2 linked regions of the Micromonospora rhizosphaerae genome follow. The protein of the gene in region 1 interacts with the protein of each later gene in a pairwise test. Links are inferred from orthologs where the notes say so. Each region holds a gene or a part of one and is shown in the gene's direction. Other genes may lie near its edges.

The links.
Region 2: the proteins of leuS (region 1) and ligA interact in binary tests that used the Escherichia coli proteins (3 or more experiments, as listed by UniProt). The link is inferred for Micromonospora rhizosphaerae from one-to-one orthologs.

What each region holds. Positions count from the first base shown.
Region 1 is NZ_FMHV01000002.1:6,200,220-6,206,562, reverse strand. Bases 1-3,422 are described here. They hold leuS (leucine--tRNA ligase), read left to right. Parts: upstream 1-381; coding sequence 382-3,222; downstream 3,223-3,422. Also shown: GA0070624_RS29215 (TVP38/TMEM64 family protein), read right to left, coding at 3,500-4,183; GA0070624_RS29210 (type 1 glutamine amidotransferase), read right to left, coding at 4,180-4,899; GA0070624_RS29205 (MurT ligase domain-containing protein), read right to left, coding at 4,889-6,136.
Region 2 is NZ_FMHV01000002.1:2,221,863-2,233,772, forward strand. The notes cover bases 4,697-7,672. They hold ligA (NAD-dependent DNA ligase LigA), read left to right. Parts: upstream 4,697-5,104; coding sequence 5,105-7,240; downstream 7,241-7,672. Other genes in these bases: GA0070624_RS10845 (ADP-ribosylglycohydrolase family protein), read left to right, coding at 4,697-4,862; GA0070624_RS10855 (putative bifunctional diguanylate cyclase/phosphodiesterase), read left to right, coding at 7,404-7,672. Outside these bases: GA0070624_RS10825 (cysteine desulfurase family protein), read left to right, coding at 57-1,232; tRNA 2-thiouridine(34) synthase MnmA, read left to right, coding at 1,269-2,342; GA0070624_RS10835 (uroporphyrinogen decarboxylase/cobalamine-independent methonine synthase family protein), read left to right, coding at 2,388-3,392; GA0070624_RS10840 (VOC family protein), read left to right, coding at 3,433-3,801; more of GA0070624_RS10845, read left to right, coding at 3,849-4,696; more of GA0070624_RS10855, read left to right, coding at 7,673-9,854; Asp-tRNA(Asn)/Glu-tRNA(Gln) amidotransferase subunit GatC, read left to right, coding at 10,059-10,364; Asp-tRNA(Asn)/Glu-tRNA(Gln) amidotransferase subunit GatA, read left to right, coding at 10,361-11,836; Asp-tRNA(Asn)/Glu-tRNA(Gln) amidotransferase subunit GatB, read left to right, coding at 11,850-11,910. UniProt on the Escherichia coli protein: DNA ligase that catalyzes the formation of phosphodiester linkages between 5'-phosphoryl and 3'-hydroxyl groups in double-stranded DNA using NAD as a coenzyme and as the energy source for the reaction.

The sequences.
Region 1 (6,343 bases):
CGTCGGCCGAGCCTCGTCTGCCGCAAAAATCTCACTGTTCTCAGGCTAACCATGTTTGTCGTTGTCGCCGACCCCCGCAGGCGGTCGGTCGGTTACGCCCGGAATATTCGCCGGACCGGGGGACGCGTGGCCGTGTCGCGCGCGGGTAACCAGGTCCCGGCCCGCGTCCGGACACGCCGGGCGTCCCGACCCGTGGTAGTGGGCGACACGGGTGGCCGCCTGGCGGGTACACTGCCGGTCATGGCCGGAGTCTTCCTGCTTCTTACCGGGCCGTGCTGATGCGCTGACGCGCGACAGCACGGCGGCCCCTCCTGCGTGAGGGGCTTTTTTGTGCCCTGAGCAGAGCTCCCCATATCCGACATGAAGCGCCGAGGAGACGCCATGAGTGAGGCAGCCGCACCGGCGAGCGACATTCCCCCGTTCCGGTACACCGCGGCCCTGGCCGACGAGATCGAGCACCGCTGGCAGGACAGCTGGGAGCGGGCGGGGACCTTCCACGCGCCGAACCCGAGCGGGCCGCTGGCCGACCCGGACCACCCCCGGTCGGGCGCGGAGAAGCTGTACGTCCTGGACATGTTCCCGTACCCCTCCGGCGCCGGCCTGCACGTCGGTCACCCGCTGGGCTACATCGGCACCGACTGCTTCGCCCGCTACCAGCGGATGGCCGGGCGCAACGTGCTGCACGCGATGGGCTTCGACGCGTTCGGCCTGCCCGCCGAGCAGTACGCGGTGCAGACCGGCACCCACCCGCGCACCACGACCGAGGCGAACATCGAGCGGTACAGGGAACAGCTGCGCCGGCTGGGGCTGGCCCACGACGAGCGTCGTTCGGTGGCCACCATCGACACCGACTTCTACCGCTGGACCCAGTGGATCTTCCTGCAGATCTTCAACTCCTGGTACGACGCGGACGTGAAGATGGCCCGCCCGATCGCCGAGCTGATCGCCGAGTTCGAGGGGGGCAACCGGGCCACCCCGGACGGCCGGTCCTGGGCCGAGCTGACCGTGGCCGAGCGGCGCAAGATCATCGACGACCACCGGCTGGCGTACGTCTCGGAGGCGCCGGTGAACTGGTGCCCGGGGCTGGGCACCGTGCTGGCCAACGAGGAGGTCACCGCCGACGGCCGCTCCGAGCGGGGCAACTTCCCGGTCTTCAAGCGCAACCTGAAGCAGTGGATGATGCGGATCACCGCGTACGGCGACCGGCTGCTGGAGGACCTGGACTACCTGGACTGGCCCGAGCCGATCAAGCTGCAGCAGCGCAACTGGATCGGCCGGTCCAACGGGGCGCACATCGACTTCCCGACCGCGCAGGGCCCGGTGCGGGTGTTCACGACCCGGCCGGACACCGTCTTCGGCGCCACCTACATGGTGCTGGCGCCCGAGCACGAGCTGGTCGACGTGCTGATGCCGGCCGCGTGGCCGGAGGGGACGAAGGAGGCCTGGACCGGCGGGCACGCCAGCCCCCGGGCGGCCGTCGAGGCGTACCGGAAGGCCGCCGCGGCCAAGACGGACGTGGAGCGGCAGGCGGAGACCAAGGAGAAGACCGGCGTCTTCGTCGGCGCCTACGCCACCAACCCGGTCACCGGCGGGCAGATCCCGATCTTCATCGCCGACTACGTGCTGGCCGGCTACGGCACCGGGGCGATCATGGCGGTGCCCGGGCAGGACGAGCGGGACTGGGAGTTCGCCGAGGTCTTCGACCTGCCGATCGTGCGCACCGTGCAGCCGCCGGAGGACTTCGACGGCAAGGCGTACACCGGGGAGGGCTCGGCGATCAACAGCGCCGCGCCCGACCGCGGCCTGAACCTGAACGGCCTGGGGGTCGCCGACGCCAAGGCCCGGATCATCGAGTGGCTGGAGGTGAACGGGCACGGCACCGGCGCGGTCACCTGGCGGCTGCGGGACTGGCTGTTCAGCCGGCAGCGCTACTGGGGCGAGCCGTTCCCGATCGTGTACGACGAGACCGGCGCGCCGATCGCGCTGCCCGAGTCGATGCTGCCGGTCGAGCTGCCCGAGGTGGACGACTTCTCCCCGAAGACGTACGACCCGGAGGACGCCGACAGCAACCCGGAGACCCCACTGTCCCGGCGGCGCGACTGGGTGGAGGTGGAGCTGGACCTGGGTGACGGGCCCAAGCGCTACACCCGGGAGACCAACGTGATGCCGCAGTGGGCCGGCTCCTGCTGGTACGAGCTGCGCTACCTGGACCCGACGAACCGCGAGCGCTTCGTCGACGCGGAGAACGAGCGGTACTGGATGGGGCCGCGCGACGCGGGCGACTGCGGCGGCACCGACCTGTACGTCGGCGGCGCCGAGCACGCCGTGCTGCACCTGCTGTACGCCCGCTTCTGGCACAAGGTCCTGTACGACCTGGGCCACGTCTCGTCGTTCGAGCCGTTCCGGAAGCTGTTCAACCAGGGCTACATCCAGGCCTACGCCTACACCGACGCCCGCGGCGCCTACGTGCCCGCCGCGGACGTCGAGGAGCGCGACGGCGGCTTCTTCCTGGGCGACATCAAGGTCAACCGCGAGTACGGCAAGATGGGCAAGTCGCTGAAGAACGTGGTCACCCCGGACGAGATGTGCGCGGCGTACGGCGCCGACACGTTCCGGGTCTACGAGATGTCGATGGGCCCGCTGGAGGTGTCCCGTCCCTGGGAGACCCGGGCGGTGGTCGGCTCGTACCGGTTCCTGCAGCGGGTCTGGCGGGCGATCGTCGACGAGCAGACCGGCGAGTCGCGGGTCACCGACGTGCCGGCCGACGAGGCGACCCGCCGGCTGCTGCACAAGGTCATCGACGGCGTCCGCGGCGACATGGAGGCGATGCGGTTCAACACCGCGATCGCCAAGCTGATCGAGCTGACCAACGGGCTGACCCGGCTGTCGGCCACGCCGCGTGAGGTGGCCGAGCCGCTGGTGCTGATGCTGGCGCCGTTCGCCCCGCACGTCGCCGAGGAGCTGTGGCAGCGGCTGGGCCACGACACCTCGCTGGCGTATGCGGACTTCCCGAAGGCGGACCCGGCGCTGCTGGTCGCCGAGACGGTGACCTACCCGGTGCAGGTCAACGGCAAGGTCCGGGGCCGCATCGAGGTCCCCGCCGACGTGTCGGAGGACGAGGTGCGCGAGGCGGCGCTGGAGGCGGTGGCCTCCTCGCTGTCCGGCAAGGAGCCCCGCAAGGTCATCGTCGTGAAGGGACGCATGGTCTCCGTCGTCGTCTGACTCCGCCTCCCCGCCCTGGGGCGCGCCCCGGCGCGCCCCGGGAAGGGAGCAGATTCAGGGAAAGAGTGGCTCGGACGGTGGGCTCGTAGCGCTCTCAGCGGTGATCTGGAACCTTCCGACCGGTGTCGTCAGGCGGCCTGGCGCGGACGCGACACGCCGCGGCAGATCGCTGGGGGCGACTCGGCTCGCCGTGGTCGCGCCGGCGTCGGTGGCGCGGAGAGCGGGGAGGCCGACACCGGAGCGCCGGCGAACGGCCGATCGGGCCGCGCGGCCGGCATCAGGTCGGCCCCAGCCGGCGCCGCCGCTCGGCGCGCCACCAGCGGTGGATCAGCACCGCGCTGGCGATCAGGCCGAAGCTGGCGGGGGCGGCGGCGTACCAGTTGACGTGGCCCGGCGAGCTCACCGCCGCCCCGATCGCGGCGTAGCCGACGGCGGTCGGGGTGGCGGCGATCACGCTGCCGGCCAGGAACGGCAGCAGCCGGGTGCCGGTGGTCCCGTAGCCGTAGCTGACCAGCCCGAAGCCGGCGATCGGCAGCAGCCGGACGGTAATCACCCCGAACACACTCTGCCGGGCGAACCAGCCGTCCAGCCGGGCCAGCCGGCCGCGGACCCGCTCGGCCACGAACTCCCGGCCGAGCAGCCGGCCGACCGCGAAGCCGATCGCCGCCGCCAGCAGCGCCGCGCCGAGGGCGTACGCGGCGCCCGCCAGGGGGCCGAAGATCGCGCCCGACGCGAGCGTGATGAAGGTACGGGGAACCAGGGCCACCAGCAGCAGCGCGCCGCCGACGATCGCCGCGACCGGGGCGTACCCGCCGAGGGAGTCGGCGAGCCGGGGCAGCTGGGCCGGGTCCGGCCGGGGCACCAGCAGGACGGTCACGGCGAACCCGGCGAGCAGGAGCAGCAGACCGGCGAAGCGGAGCGCCGACGGCTGCCGGAGCAGCCGCCGGACGGCGGGGATCATGCCCGGGCGGCGGCCACCGCGGCGCGGCGCTCGGCGCGGAGCCGGTCGGACCAGGTGTCGTCCAGCGGGGCGAGCTGGTGGATGCCGGTGGCCCAGCGCAGCAACAGGTCGGCCAGGGCCGGGTTGCGGGCCAGGGCGGGCCCGTGCGAATAGGTGCCGAGCAGCTTGCCTCGCCAGGCGCCCTCGGTGACGCCGTCGTTGCCGACCCCGGCGGTGACCCGGGCCAGCGGCGACACCCCGGGCCCGAGGTGGGTGCGCCCGCCGTGGTTCTCGAAGCCGGACAGCGCCGGGATGCCCAGCCGCGGATCGACCTCGCCGGCCAGTTCGCCGACGCCCCGGGTGGGACCCCGGTCCGAGGAGATGTCGAGCAGCTCGAGCCCGGCGTACTTGGTGCCCTTGGCGAAGAAGGAGGTGCCGAGGAGCTGGTACCCGGCGCAGACGCTGAAGACCACCGAGCCCTGGGCCACCGCCCGGTGCAGGCCGCCGTCCGCGATCAGCCGCTGGGCGCCGAGCGCCTGCGGGCCGTCCTCGCCGCCGCCGAGCAGGTAGATGTCGGCGGTGGAGGGCAGCCGCTGGTCGGAGCGGACCTCCAGCACCTCGACCGGCATGCCGCGCAGCTGGGCCCGGCGGGCCAGGATCAGCGCGTTGCCCCGGTCGCCGTAGGTGGAGAGCAGGTCGGGGTAGATCCAGACGATGCGCAGGGTCTCAGTTGACACGGTCCAGCTCCGCTCGGATGTCCTGGAAGGCGGTGTAGTTGGCGATGACCTCCAGCCGGCCCGGGGGCACCGCCAGGACCGCCTCGTCGAAGCTCGGTACGTGCTGGAACGGCACGTCGTTGACGTCGAGCCGCACGGCCAGGTCGTACGCCCGGTCGCCGGTGATCAGCACCTGCCGACCGCGCAGCGGGGCGAAGTCGACGTCGTAGAGCCAGGAGGTGTCCAGCCCGTCGGGGTCCCGCGCGTTGATGGAGAGCAGGGTCGGTGCCTCGTCGGCCATGTCGAACGCCTCCAGCCAGCTGGCCGGGTTCTTGGCCAGCAGCAGCCGGATGTTGCGTCCGTCCCGCTCCACCTGCGCGTAGCGCCCGGCGACCGAGGTGACCGCCCCGAGCCGGTAGACCGCGTCCACCGGGCGTACGCCGAACTCGGCGGCGACGGCCAGCGCGGTCGCCGCGTTGCCCAGATTGACCTTGCCGGGGAGCTGGAGCTGCACCTTGTGCCAGGCGCCGGTCGGGTCGAGCACGCCCTCGTCCTCCACCGTCCACTGCGGTTCGGGCCGGCGCAGCGGGCAGCCGGTGCACCGCCACTGGTCGCCTGAGCGCTCGATGGTGTAGCCGCACTCGGGGCAGACCCACGAGTCGTCGTGCCAGCGCTGGCCGGCGCTGAACCAGGTGACGTGCGGTGGGTTGATGCCCTGCGCCGGGTCGGCCGGCGGGGTGGCGGCCCAGACCACCATCGGGTCGTCGGCGTTGGCCACCACCCGCACGTCGGGGTGCCGGACCAGCGCGGCGCGCCAGAGCTGCGCCATCATGGCGACCTCCTTGGCCCGGTCCAGCTGGTCGCGGGAGAGGTTGAGCAGCGCCACCACGTGCGGCTCGGTGGCCTCCAGCACCTGGGCGAGGTAGTGCTCGTCGACCTCGAGGACGGCGTACGGGGTGCTGCCGGCCTTCGCGAGGGCGGAGGTGTGGCCGGTGGGCATGTTGGCGCCGAAGGAGTTGGTGGCGACCCGGCCGAGCACGCCCACGGCGGCGGCGGTGAGCCGGGTGGTGGTGGTCTTTCCGTTGGTGCCCGACACCAGGGCGATGGCGCGCCCCGAGGACAGGTGGGCGAGCAGGTCGGGATCGATCTTGAGACCGATCCAGCCACCGATCACCGAGCCGTCGCCACGGCCCGCGGCCCGCGACAGCGCCGCGGCGGTCCGCGACACCGAACTGGCCACCTTTGCCCGCAGGGGCATCTTCGCGTCCGTCACGGCAGCGAGGTTACCGGACCCGCGGCCCCACCAGATCGCCGCCGACGGCGATCCGTTCGGCCGGGCACCGTCAGGCGTCCGGCCGGCCGGTGCTCGGCCGGATGGAGTCGATCTATGTCGGGTAGCGGACGCGGCCGCGGGGGCAGCGCCGTCCTCCACTCCGCCCCACCCCCTTTGACGTGCTCTTTTGCC
Region 2 (11,910 bases), 4.0 Mb from region 1 along the record:
CAGACCGGCACTGCGGCATCCGGCGGGTCAGCTCCCGGCCGATAGGCTTAAGGGTGATGGCATACCTGGATCATGCGGCGACGACCCCGATGCTCGACGAGGCACTCGAGGCGTACGTCGCCACCGCCCGCGAGGTCGGCAACGCGTCGTCGCTGCACGCTGCGGGCCGGCGTGCCCGGCGGCGGGTGGAGGAGTCCCGGGAACGGGTGGCCGCCGCGCTCGGCGCCCGCCCGTCTGAGGTGATCTTCACCGGCGGCGGCACGGAGAGCGACAACCTCGCGGTGAAGGGCATCTTCTGGGCCCGCCGCGCCGCCCGGCCCCACCGGGTCCGGGTCGTCGCCAGCGCCGTCGAGCACCACGCGGTGCTGGACGCGGTGGACTGGCTGGCCCGACACGAGGGCATCGAGGTCGGCTGGTTGCGGGTCGACGCCGCCGGTCGGCTCGACCCGGACCGGCTCCGCGCCGAGCTGGCCGAGCACGGCGAGCGGGTCGCCCTGGCCACCGCGATGTGGGCCAACAACGAGGTCGGCACCGTGCAGCCGGTGGCCGAGCTGGCGGCGGTCGCTGCCGAGCACGGCGTGCCCTTCCACACCGACGCGATCCAGGCGGTCGGCCAGGTGCCGGTCGACTTCGCCGCCAGCGGCGTTGCCGCGCTCACCGTGACCGGGCACAAGCTCGGCGGGCCGACCGGGGTCGGCGCCCTGCTGCTGGCCCGGGACGTGGCGGCCACCCCGCTGTTGCACGGCGGCGGCCAGGAGCGCGACGTCCGCTCCGGCACCCTCGACACCGCCGGCATCGTAGCCTTCGCGGTCGCCGTCGAGACCGCGGTGAAGGGCCAGCAGGAGTACGCCGCCCGAGTCGCCGCCCTCCGCGACGAGCTGGTCGAACGGGTCCGGCAGGCGGTGCCCGAGGTGGTCTTCAACGGCGACCCGGTCGATCGGCTCCCCGGCAACGCCCACTTCTCCTTCCCCGGCTGCGAGGGGGACGCACTGCTGCTGCTCCTGGACGCCCAGGGCATCGCCTGCTCGACCGGCTCGGCGTGCTCGGCCGGGGTGGCCCAGCCCTCGCACGTGTTGCTGGCGATGGGTGCCGACGACGACCGCGCCCGCTCCTCGCTGCGCTTCACCCTCGGCCACACCAGCACCCGCGCCGACGTCGACGCCCTCATCGCCGCCCTCCCGGCGGCTGTCGACCGGGCCCGCCGCGCGGCCGCCCTCCGTACCCCCCGCTGACCCGGATACGCTCGGTGGGATGAGGGGAGTGGACTGGTGAGGGTTCTGGCGGCGATGTCGGGCGGGGTGGACTCCGCCGTGGCGGCGGCGCGCGCGGTGGAGGCCGGGCACGACGTGACCGGGGTGCACCTGGCGCTGGCCCGCAACCCGCAGACCTACCGCACCGGGGCCCGCGGCTGCTGCACGCTCGAGGACTCCCGGGACGCCCGGCGGGCCGCCGACGTGATCGGCATCCCGTTCTACGTCTGGGACATGGCGGACCGCTTCCACGAGGATGTGGTGGACGACTTCGTCGCCGAGTACGCGGCCGGCCGTACCCCGAACCCCTGCCTGCGCTGCAACGAGAAGATCAAGTTCGCCGCGGTGCTGGACCGGGCCGTGGCTCTGGGCTTCGACGCGGTGGTCACCGGTCACCACGCCCGGCTCGGCCCCGACGGCCTGCTGCGGCGCAGCGTCGACCTCGCCAAGGACCAGTCGTACGTCCTGGCGGTGCTGACCCGCGAGCAGCTGGACCGGTCGATCTTCCCGCTCGGCGACTCCACCAAGGCGCAGGTACGCGAGGAGGCGGCCCGGCGCGGGCTCGCGGTGGCCGACAAGCCGGACTCGCACGACATCTGCTTCATCGCCGACGGTGACACCCGTGGCTTCCTCGCCGAGCGGCTCGGCGAGACGCCCGGCGACGTGGTCGACGCGCTCACCGGCGCGGTGGTCGGCAGTCACACCGGCGCTTACGCGTACACCGTCGGCCAGCGGCGCGGCCTGCACCTGGACCGGCCCGCCCCGGACGGCCGCCCCCGCTACGTGCTCTCCATCACCCCGAAGACCAACACGGTGACCGTCGGCCCGGCCGAGGCGCTGGAGGTCTCCCAGGTGCGGGCGACCCGCCCGGTCTGGACCGGCGGCGAGCGACCGACCGCGCCGGTCGAGTGCGAGGTGCAGCTGCGGGCGCACGGCGACGTGGTGCCGGCCACCGTCGAGCTCCGCGGCGACGGGCTCTCCGCCGAGCTGCGCCGACCGGTGCGCGGGGTCGCCGCCGGCCAGGCGATCGTGGCGTACCGGCCGGACCCGGCCGGGGACGTGGTGCTCGGCTCGGCCACCATCACCGGCTGACCGCTCCGCGCCCCGGCCACCGGGCGCAACGGATAATCTTCGGCCGTGACTGATCAGCCCTGGCCCTGGCCCGCCGGGGCGGCGACCGGCATCGGCTCGCTGCCCGGCACCGACATCGCCGAGGCCCAGCGGGTCGTCCTCGGTGAGCTGCCCGCCCTGCCGCACCTGGCGGAGCTGCCCGCCCGGGGCCCCGGCGCCGACCTGATCGGCCGCACCGGCGGCCTCCTCGTCGAACTGCCGGTCGAGCTGTACGCGGCCCGCTGGCGGATCGCCGCGCGCCCGGGGCGGGACCTGCGCCGGGCCCGCGACCTGATGGAACGGGACCTGGACCAGCTCGCCGAGCAGGCCGAGGAGTACGCCGGGCCGATCAAGGTGCAGGCCGGTGGTCCACTCACCCTGGCCGCCTCGCTGGAGCTGCCGATCGGCGGCCGGATGCTGCGCGACCCGGGCGCGGTGCGCGATCTCACCGGCTCGCTCGCCGAGGGGCTGCGCGGGCACGTCGAGGCGGTGGCCCGCCGCCTGCCCCGGGCCTCGGTGCTGCTCCAGCTCGACGAGCCGTCCCTGCCGGCGGTGCTCGCCGGCCGGGTGCCCACCGAGAGCGGCTTCGGCACCCACCGGCCGGTGGAGTCCAGCGTCGCCGGTTCCCTGCTGGGCACGGTGATCGAGGCGGCCGGCGTCCCGACCGTGGTGCACTGCTGTGCTCCGGACGTGCCGTTGGAGCTGATCCGCTCGGCCGGGGCGGTCGGGGTCGCGCTGGACCTCAGCCTGGTCACCGACCTGGACCCGCTCGGCGAGGCGATCGACGCCGGGCTCGGGCTGCTGGCCGGCGCCGCGCCGGCCCTGCCGCCGTCCGCCGGTCGCGCGCCGACGTCCGCCCAGGTCGCCGACCGGGTACGCGAGCTCTGGGACCGCCTCGGCTTCCCGCGTCGCCGCCTCGCCGAGCAGGTGGTGGTCACCCCGGCCTGCGGCCTCGCGGCGGCCACCCCGCAGTACGCCCGCGCCGTCCTCACCGCCTGCCGGGACGCCGGCCGCCGGCTGTACGAGGAGTGAGTGAGGTTTCCGGTCGTACCCCCAGGGCAGGATGACGGGCATGATTGGACAGCTGCGTTCAGTGGTGATCGACTGCCCGGATCCGCGCGCCCTGGCCGGCTTCTACGCCGAGCTGCTCGGCCTGCCGCTGATCGAGGACAACTCCGACGGCGACGACTGGGTCATCCTCGGTGGCCCGCCCGGACATCAGCCGCGGATCGCGTTCCAGAAGGCGCCCAACCTGCGGGCGCCGGCCTGGCCCGACCCGGAGCGGCCCCAGCAGTTCCACCTCGACGTCACCGTCGACGACATCGAGACCGCGGAGAAGGCGGCCCTGGCCCTGGGCGCCCGGCGGTTGCCGGGCGAGGGTGACGGCTTCCGGGTCTACGCTGACCCGGCCGGGCACCCGTTCTGCCTCTGCTGGGACTGACCGGGAGGGGCGGGAGGCCAGCCTGGCGGGGGGTGCGGCCACGGTGCATGATCGCCACCGTGATCGACACCTCGCTCCGGCGGGCCTCCGGCTCGCTCTTCGGTCTCGCCTACGGTGACGCCCTGGGCAAGCCGACCGAATTCCTCACCGTCGCCGAGATCGAGCGCCGGTACGGCCCGACCGGGCCCCGGGAGCTGGTCGGTGATCCCGCGCTGGTCACCGACGACACCCAGATGGGGCTCGCCGTGGGTTGGGCGCTGCACGACGCGCCCGCGTTCACCCCGGCGGGGGTGGAGCCGCTGCTGCGGCGGCGCTTCCTCGACTGGTCGGTCAGCCCCGACAACAATCGCGCGCCCGGCATGACCTGCCTACGGGCCTGCGCCGAGCTGTCCCGGGGCACCCGCTGGCAGGAGGCGACCGTGGCCGACTCGAAGGGCTGCGGCGCCAACATGCGGGTCACCCCGGTCGGGCTGCTCGACGTCGACCTGGACACGCTCGCCGGGCTGGCCCAGCTCCAGGCCGGCCTGACCCACGGCCACCCCACCGGCCTGGCGGCCAGCGAGCTCACCGCGTACGCGGTGCGGCTGTTGCGCGACGGCGCCGGGCTGGCCGAGCTGCCCGGCCTGCTCACCGCGCGGGCACGCGAGCAGCGCCTGGTCTACCGCGCCGACTGGCTCGGCGACCTCTGGCAGCGTTCGCGGGCGGAGACGCCGGCGGAGTTCATCGCCCGGGGCTGGGACGAGTGCCTGCAGGCGCTGGCCCGCCTCGACGCGGCGCTGGCCCGTCCCGACGACGGCGGCGATCCTTGCCGGCACACCGGCGAGGGCTGGATCGCCGAGGAGGCGCTGGCGACCGCGCTGCTCTGCGCCCTCCGGCACGCCGACGACCCGGTCGGCGCGCTGGCCCGCGGGGCGACCACCGCCGGCGACTCCGACTCGATCGCCGCCCTCGCCGGCGCCTTCGTCGGCGCCGCCCACGGCATGGCTGCCTGGCCGTCGGACTGGTCCACCCGCATCGAGTACGCCGACCAGCTCACCGCCCTAGCCACCCCCCACGACTGACCCCCACCCCACCCCCACCCCCACCGCCCCTCCCCGCCCGCCCCTCCCCGCCCGCCCCCTGTGCTGGTTGATCATGAAGTTGTTGTCATGGACACGCCGGAATCGAGGGCAATAACTTCATGATCGACCGGATTGGTCGGGGGGCGGGGCGGGTGTGGGGGGACGGTTGTCCCACCCCGGGGCTAACGTTCGTGGGGTAGCAGGATCAGAGGAGGTCAGCAGCGGTGTCGGAAGGCGGCAGGGTGTCCGAGGAAGCGATTCCCCAGCAGGTCAGCCCGGCGCAGGAGGCGGCGGCGGGCGCCGAGCCGACCCCGGAGGCGCGGGAGCGGCACGCCACGCTGAGCCAGGAGCTCACCGAGCACCAGTACCGCTACTACGTGCTCGACGCGCCGACCATCTCCGACGCCGAGTTCGACAAGCAGCTGCGCGAGCTGGAGGCGTTGGAGGCGGAGTTCCCCGCGCTGCGCACGCCCGACTCGCCGACCCAGCGGGTCGGTGGCACCTTCTCCACCGACTTCACGCCGGTGACCCACGCCGAGCGGATGCTCTCGCTGGACAACGCCTTCGCCGACGAGGAGCTGGCCGCCTGGGCCGAGCGGGTCGAGCGGGACGCCGGCGGCCCGGTGCCGTACCTCTGCGAGCTCAAGGTCGACGGCCTGGCGATCAACCTCACCTACGAGCGCGGCCGCCTGGTCCGGGCCGCCACCCGGGGCGACGGGCGCACCGGCGAGGACGTCACCGCCAACGTCCGCAGCATCCGGGACGTGCCGAGCCGGCTGACCGGCACCGAGGATTTCCCCGACGTGCCGGAGTTTCTCGAGGTCCGCGGCGAGGTCTACTTCCCGGTCGCCGCCTTCGCCGACCTCAACGCCGGCCTCGTCGAGCAGGGCAAGGCGCCGTTCGCGAACCCGCGCAACGCGGCCGCCGGCAGCCTGCGGCAGAAGGACCCGCGGGTCACCGCCTCCCGGCCGCTGCGCCTGGTGGTGCACGGCATCGGCGCCCGCCGCGGCTTCCAGCCGGCCGCCCAGTCCGAGTCGTACGCGGCGCTGAAGGCGTGGGGGCTGCCGACCAGCGACCGGTGGCGGGTGGTCCCCGACCTGGCCGGCGTCGCCGAGTACGTCGCGTACTACGCCCAGCACCGGCACGACGTCGAGCACGAGATCGACGGCGTGGTGGTCAAGGTCGATCCGGTCTCCATCCAGGGGCGGCTCGGCTCCACCAGCCGGGCTCCGCGCTGGGCGATCGCCTTCAAGTACCCGCCGGAGGAGGTGACCACCAAGCTGATCGACATCGACGTGAACGTGGGGCGCACCGGCCGGGTCACCCCGTTCGCAGTGCTGGAGCCGGTGCGCGTGGCCGGCTCCACCGTCGCTCTGGCCACCCTGCACAACGCCCGGGAGGTCGAGCGCAAGGGGGTGCTGATCGGCGACACGGTGGTGCTGCGCAAGGCCGGCGACGTGATCCCCGAGGTGCTCGGCCCGGTGGTCGACCTGCGGCCCGCCGACGCCCGGCCGTTCGTCATGCCCACCACCTGCCCGGCCTGCGGCACCCCCCTCGCCCCCGCCAAGGAGGCCGACGTCGACATCCGCTGCCCCAACAGCCGCAGCTGTCCGGCGCAGCTGCGCGAGCGGGTCTTCCACCTGGCCGGCCGGGGCGCCTTCGACATCGAGGTGCTGGGCTACAAGGGCGCCGCGGCCCTGCTCGACGCGCAGATCATCTCCGACGAGGGTGACCTGTTCCAGCTCGACGCCGAACAGCTCGCCCGCTCGCCGTTCTTCGTCAACAAGGACGGCAGCCTGGGCACCAACGCCACCAAGCTGCTGGACAACCTCGCCGTGGCCAAGGAGCGCGACCTCTGGCGGGTGCTGGTCGCGCTCTCCGTCCGGCATGTCGGTCCCACCGCGGCGCAGGCCCTCGCGCGACACTTCCGCTCGATCGAGGCCATCGACCGGGCCAGCGAGGAGGAGCTGTCCTCGGTGGACGGTGTCGGCCCGACCATCGCCGCCAGCATCAAGGAGTGGTTCGCCGTCGACTGGCACCGCGAGGTGGTGCGCAAGTGGGCCGAGGCGGGCGTCCGGATGGCCGAGGAAGCGGTCGACGAGGGGCCCCGCCCGCTGGAGGGGGTCACCGTGGTGGTGACCGGCACGCTCGCCGGGTTCAGCCGGGACCAGGCGTCCGAGGCGATCCAGAGCCGCGGCGGCAAGGTCACCGGTTCGGTCTCCAAGAAGACGAGCTTCGTGGTGGTGGGGGACAACCCCGGCTCCAAGGCCGACAAGGCGGCCAGCCTCAAGCTCCCGATCCTCGACGAGGACGGCTTCCGGGTGCTGCTCGAGTCCGGCCCGGAGGCGGCCCGGGAGGTCGCCCGCACCGAGGGCTGAGGCCCGGCTCAACGTGAATCGGCAGCGGTCCTCGCCGCCGATACCAACTTCGTTACGACTGTGACCGCTTCATGACTGTCCTGCGGGGGAAACCGGGGCCAAGGGCGTTTCATTGATGCACGGCGTGCGCCGAGCATGCCACGGCCGTTTCCCGGGAGGTGCGATGGAGGCCGCCGATCCGCGAAACTCCGTCCCTCCCGGACGGGTGGCGCCGTTCTTCGGCTTCATCGCCGCGGTCTTCGTCCTGGCCGCGCTGGTCTCGGCCGAGCCGCTGGCCAGGCTCGCCGAGCGGCTGCCCGAGCTGCCGGCGGCGTTCTGGACCATGGCGGCGCTCGCCGTCGCCTGCGACGCGCGTCCGTTCGTCCCGCCCGGTCGGCGGCAGACCTCGGCGGTCTTCCCGTCGACCTGTTTCACCTTCGCCATCCTGCTCGGCTGGGGGCTGGGCCCGGCGGTCGCGGTGCAGGCGGTGGCGGTGGTCGTCTCGGGCTGGCGGATGGGGCACGCCGTGTGGCGGACCGGCTTCAACGCCGCCCAGTACGCCTGCGCCCTCGGCGCCGCGTACGTGATCACCCGGCTCGGCCCCGGCGGCATCTTCGACGACGGACGGTTGCGCTGGATGGACGTCGCGGCGATGGGCGGCGCCACCGCGGCCTGGTTTGCGGTCAACTACGGCCTGGTCAGCACCGCGGTCCGGTTGCGCTTCGGCGACCGGTGGTGGCCGAGCCTGCGGCAGGGGCTGCCGTACGAGCTGATCTCCACCGGCTCCCTGCTGCTGCTCGCCCCGGTGCTGGTCGCCGCCGCCCGGGCCAGCGCGGCCCTGATCCCGCTGGTGCTGGTGCCGCTCTTCGCCGTCTACCGGATGGCCCGGCTCTCCGCCGAGCAGGAGCAACTCGCCGCGCTGGACCCGCTCACCGGCCTGCCCAACCGCAAGGCGCTGCTGGCCGAGGTCGCCGAGCAGGTGCACCTGCACGCCGAGCGGGCCGCGCGGGGTGAGCCCGACTTCCACCTGGCCCTGCTGCTGATCGACCTGGACCGGTTCAAGCACGTCAACGACGCCCTCGGGCACGCGGTGGGGGACCGGCTGCTGGTCGAGGTGAGCGCCCGGCTGACCGACGTGGTGCCCGACGGGGACCTGGTCGCCCGGCTCGGTGGGGACGAGTTCGCGATCGTGGTCACCCGGCTCACCGGCACCGACGCGGCCCGGGAGCTGGCCGACCGGGTGGCCGGCGCGCTCGCCGAGCCGGTCCTGATGGATGGCCTGCCGCTGGACGTCGGGGGCTCGATCGGTATCGCCATCTTCCCCGAGCACGGCGAGGACTTCACCACCCTGATGCGCCACGCCGACGTGGCCATGTACGACGCGAAGCACCGCAACGACACCGTCGCGGTCTACGCCGCCGAGTCCGACCACAACTCGGCCGAGCGGCTGAGCCTCCTGGCCGACCTGCGCCGCGTACTCGAGGCCGGCCCACGCGCTGACCCGGCGGACCGCCCCGGTCGGCCCGGCGTCGCCGGGGTGGCGGACCGGGGGGTGCGCGGCGGTGACGGCGCCGCGCTGCCCGCCGGCGGCGTACCGCTCGACGGCGACGACGTCCGCGGCAACGGTGCGCCCAGCCGGTGGCGGCTGCGCCGCCGCCGCGAGCGGTCGCGGATCCCGCACGGCGACGAGCTGATCAACCGGATCGTCACCGGCGCCGACCCGATCCGTCGGCGGGCCGCCCGTCCGACCGAGGAGCCGCTTCCCGACGCCGTCCTGCCCGAGGCGGTCGACGAGCCGGACGAGGCGCCCGTCCCGGCCCCGCCGGCCGACGACGCCGAGGCCGAGCCGGCTGCCGATGCGGGCGAGATCACCATGTACTACCAACCGCAGATCGCCATCGCCACCGGGGAGGTCGTCGGGGTCGAGGCGTTGCTGCGCTGGCGGCATCCCCGCCGCGGCATGGTCGACCCGGGGGAGCTGATCCAGGTCGCCGAGCAGAGCGCGGTGATGCGCCTGCTCACCCGCCGGGTGGTCGACGACGTGGTCGAGCAGCTCGCCAAGTGGTCGGCGGCCGGGATCAGTTTGCGCGCCGCGCTCAACGTCAGCGTCCGGGACCTGCACACCGGGGAGATCGCCGACCAGATCGCCGACCGGCTCGCCCGCTACGGGGTACACCCGGACCGGCTGCAGGTGGAGATCACCGAGGGGGCGCTGATGGATCCCCGGCGGGTGCTGGCCAGCATCTCCCAGCTCAACCGGACCGGCGTCGGCATCGCGCTGGACGACTTCGGCACCGGCTACTCGTCGTTGCAACACCTGCGCCGGCTGCCGCTGTCGGAGGTGAAGGTGGACCGGTCGTTCGTGCTGGGGATGGCCGACGACCCGGACGACGCGGCGATCGTCCGGTCGATGATCGAGCTGGCCGGGGCGCTCGGGCTGCGGGTGGTGGCCGAGGGCGTGGAGGACGAGCGGACCTGGCGGCTGCTGCACGCGGCCGGCTGCGATGTGGCGCAGGGCTGGTTCTACGCCCGTCCCATGCCGGCCGAGGAACTGGGGACCTGGCTGTCCCGGTATCGGCCGGTCCGCCCCGCGGTGTCCGGCGACGCGGAGCATTCCCGCCGCCCGACGCGCTGAGCGGTTCGCCGGCCGGCGGCGGGACTGGCGGATGGGCGCGGTGGAGCTGATGTCGTGAACGACTCAGCGTCCCGGGCGGAGGGGGGAGTCGGAGGCGTCGGGGCGAGCGCAGGACAATAGACTCGCTCCGGTCACCGCGCGTCATCTCGACCCCGCGCGGCCGGCACACGCAGAGGCAGCAGGACAGCCACGAAGGGGGCACCGATGGCCGCCATCTCCCGCGAGGAGGTCGCGCACCTGGCGCGACTGTCGCGGCTCGCCGTCACCGAGGAGGAGTTGGACACCTTCGCCGGCCAACTCGACGTGATCCTCCAGTCGGTCGCCCAGGTCGGCGAGGTCGCCGCGGCGGACATCCCGCCGACCTCCCACTCGGTACCGCTGACCAACGTCCTCCGGGAGGACGTGGTGACGCCGTGCCTGACCCCCGAGGAGGCGCTGTCGGGTGCGCCCGACGCCGAGGAGCAGCGGTTCCGCGTACCGCGGATCCTGGACGAGGATGTGGCTTCATGAGCGACCTGACCAAGCTCAGCGCGGCGGAGATCGCCGGGCTCGTGGCCGGTGGAGAGACCTCGGCCGTCGAGGTGACGCAGGCCCACCTGGACCGGATCGCCGCGGTCGAGGACCGGGTGCACGCCTTCCTGCACGTCGACACCGAGGGCGCGCTGGCCGCCGCCCGTGCGCTGGACGAGCGCCGGGCCGCCGGCGCGGAGTTGGGCCCGCTGGCCGGCGTGCCGGTCGCGGTCAAGGACGTGCTCACCACCAAGGGCGTGCCGACCACCGTAGGGTCGAAGATCCTGGAGGGCTGGCGCCCGCCGTACGACTCGACGATCGTGCAGCGGCTGCGCGACGCCGGCACGGTGATGCTCGGCAAGACCAACATGGACGAGTTCGCCATGGGCTCCTCCACCGAATACTCCGCGTACGGGCCGACTCACAACCCGTGGGACCTGAGTCGGATCCCGGGCGGCTCGGGTGGTGGCAGCGCGGCCGCGCTGGCCGCGTACGAGGCGCCGCTGGCGATCGGCTCGGACACCGGCGGGTCGATCCGCCAGCCCGGCGCGGTCACCGGCACCGTCGGCGCGAAGCCCACCTACGGCGGCACCTCCCGGTACGGCCTGGTGGCGTTCTCCTCGTCGCTGGACACCCCCGGCCCGTGCGCCCGTACGGTGCTGGACGCCGCGCTGCTGCACCAGGTGATCGGCGGCCACGACCCACGCGACTCCACCTCGATCCCGCAGCCGGTGCCGGACGTGGTGGGCGCCGCGAGGCTGGGCGCGACCGGCGACCTGACCGGGGTGAAGCTCGGTGTGGTGACCGAGTTCACCGGCGAGGGCGCGGAGCCGGGCGTGATGGCCGCGTTCCGCGAGTCGGTGGAGGCGCTGGCGAAGCTGGGCGCCGAGATCGTCGAGATCTCCTGCCCGCACTTCAAGTACGCCCTGCCGGCCTACTACCTGATCGCGCCGAGCGAGTGCTCCTCCAACCTGGCCCGCTTCGACGGGGTCCGGTTCGGCCTGCGGGTCGGCGACGACGGCAACCGGTCGCTGGAGGAGGTCATGTCGCTGACCCGGGAGGCCGGCTTCGGCCCCGAGGTCAAGCGGCGCATCATGATCGGCACGTACGCGCTCTCCTCGGGCTACTACGACGCCTACTACGGGCAGGCGCAGAAGGTCCGTACGCTGATCACCCGGGACTTCACCTCGGCGTTCGAGCAGGTGGACGCGCTGATCTCGCCGACCACGCCGTTCGTGGCCTTCCCGATCGGGGCGCGCACCGCCGACCCGTACCAGATGTATCTGGCCGACCTGTTCACCATCCCGACCAACCTGTACGGCGGACCGGCGATCTCGGTGCCGTGCGGGCTCTCCGACGGGCTCCCGGTCGGCCTGCAGATCATGGCCCCGACGATGGCCGACGACCGGATGTACCGGGTCGCCGCCGCGCTGGAGTCCACGGTCGGCACGTTCACCCCACCGGCACTGTGAGGCAGGAGCACCGATGACGACGACACTGCCCGCGTACGACGAGGTTGTCGCGCGCTACGAACCGGTGATCGGTC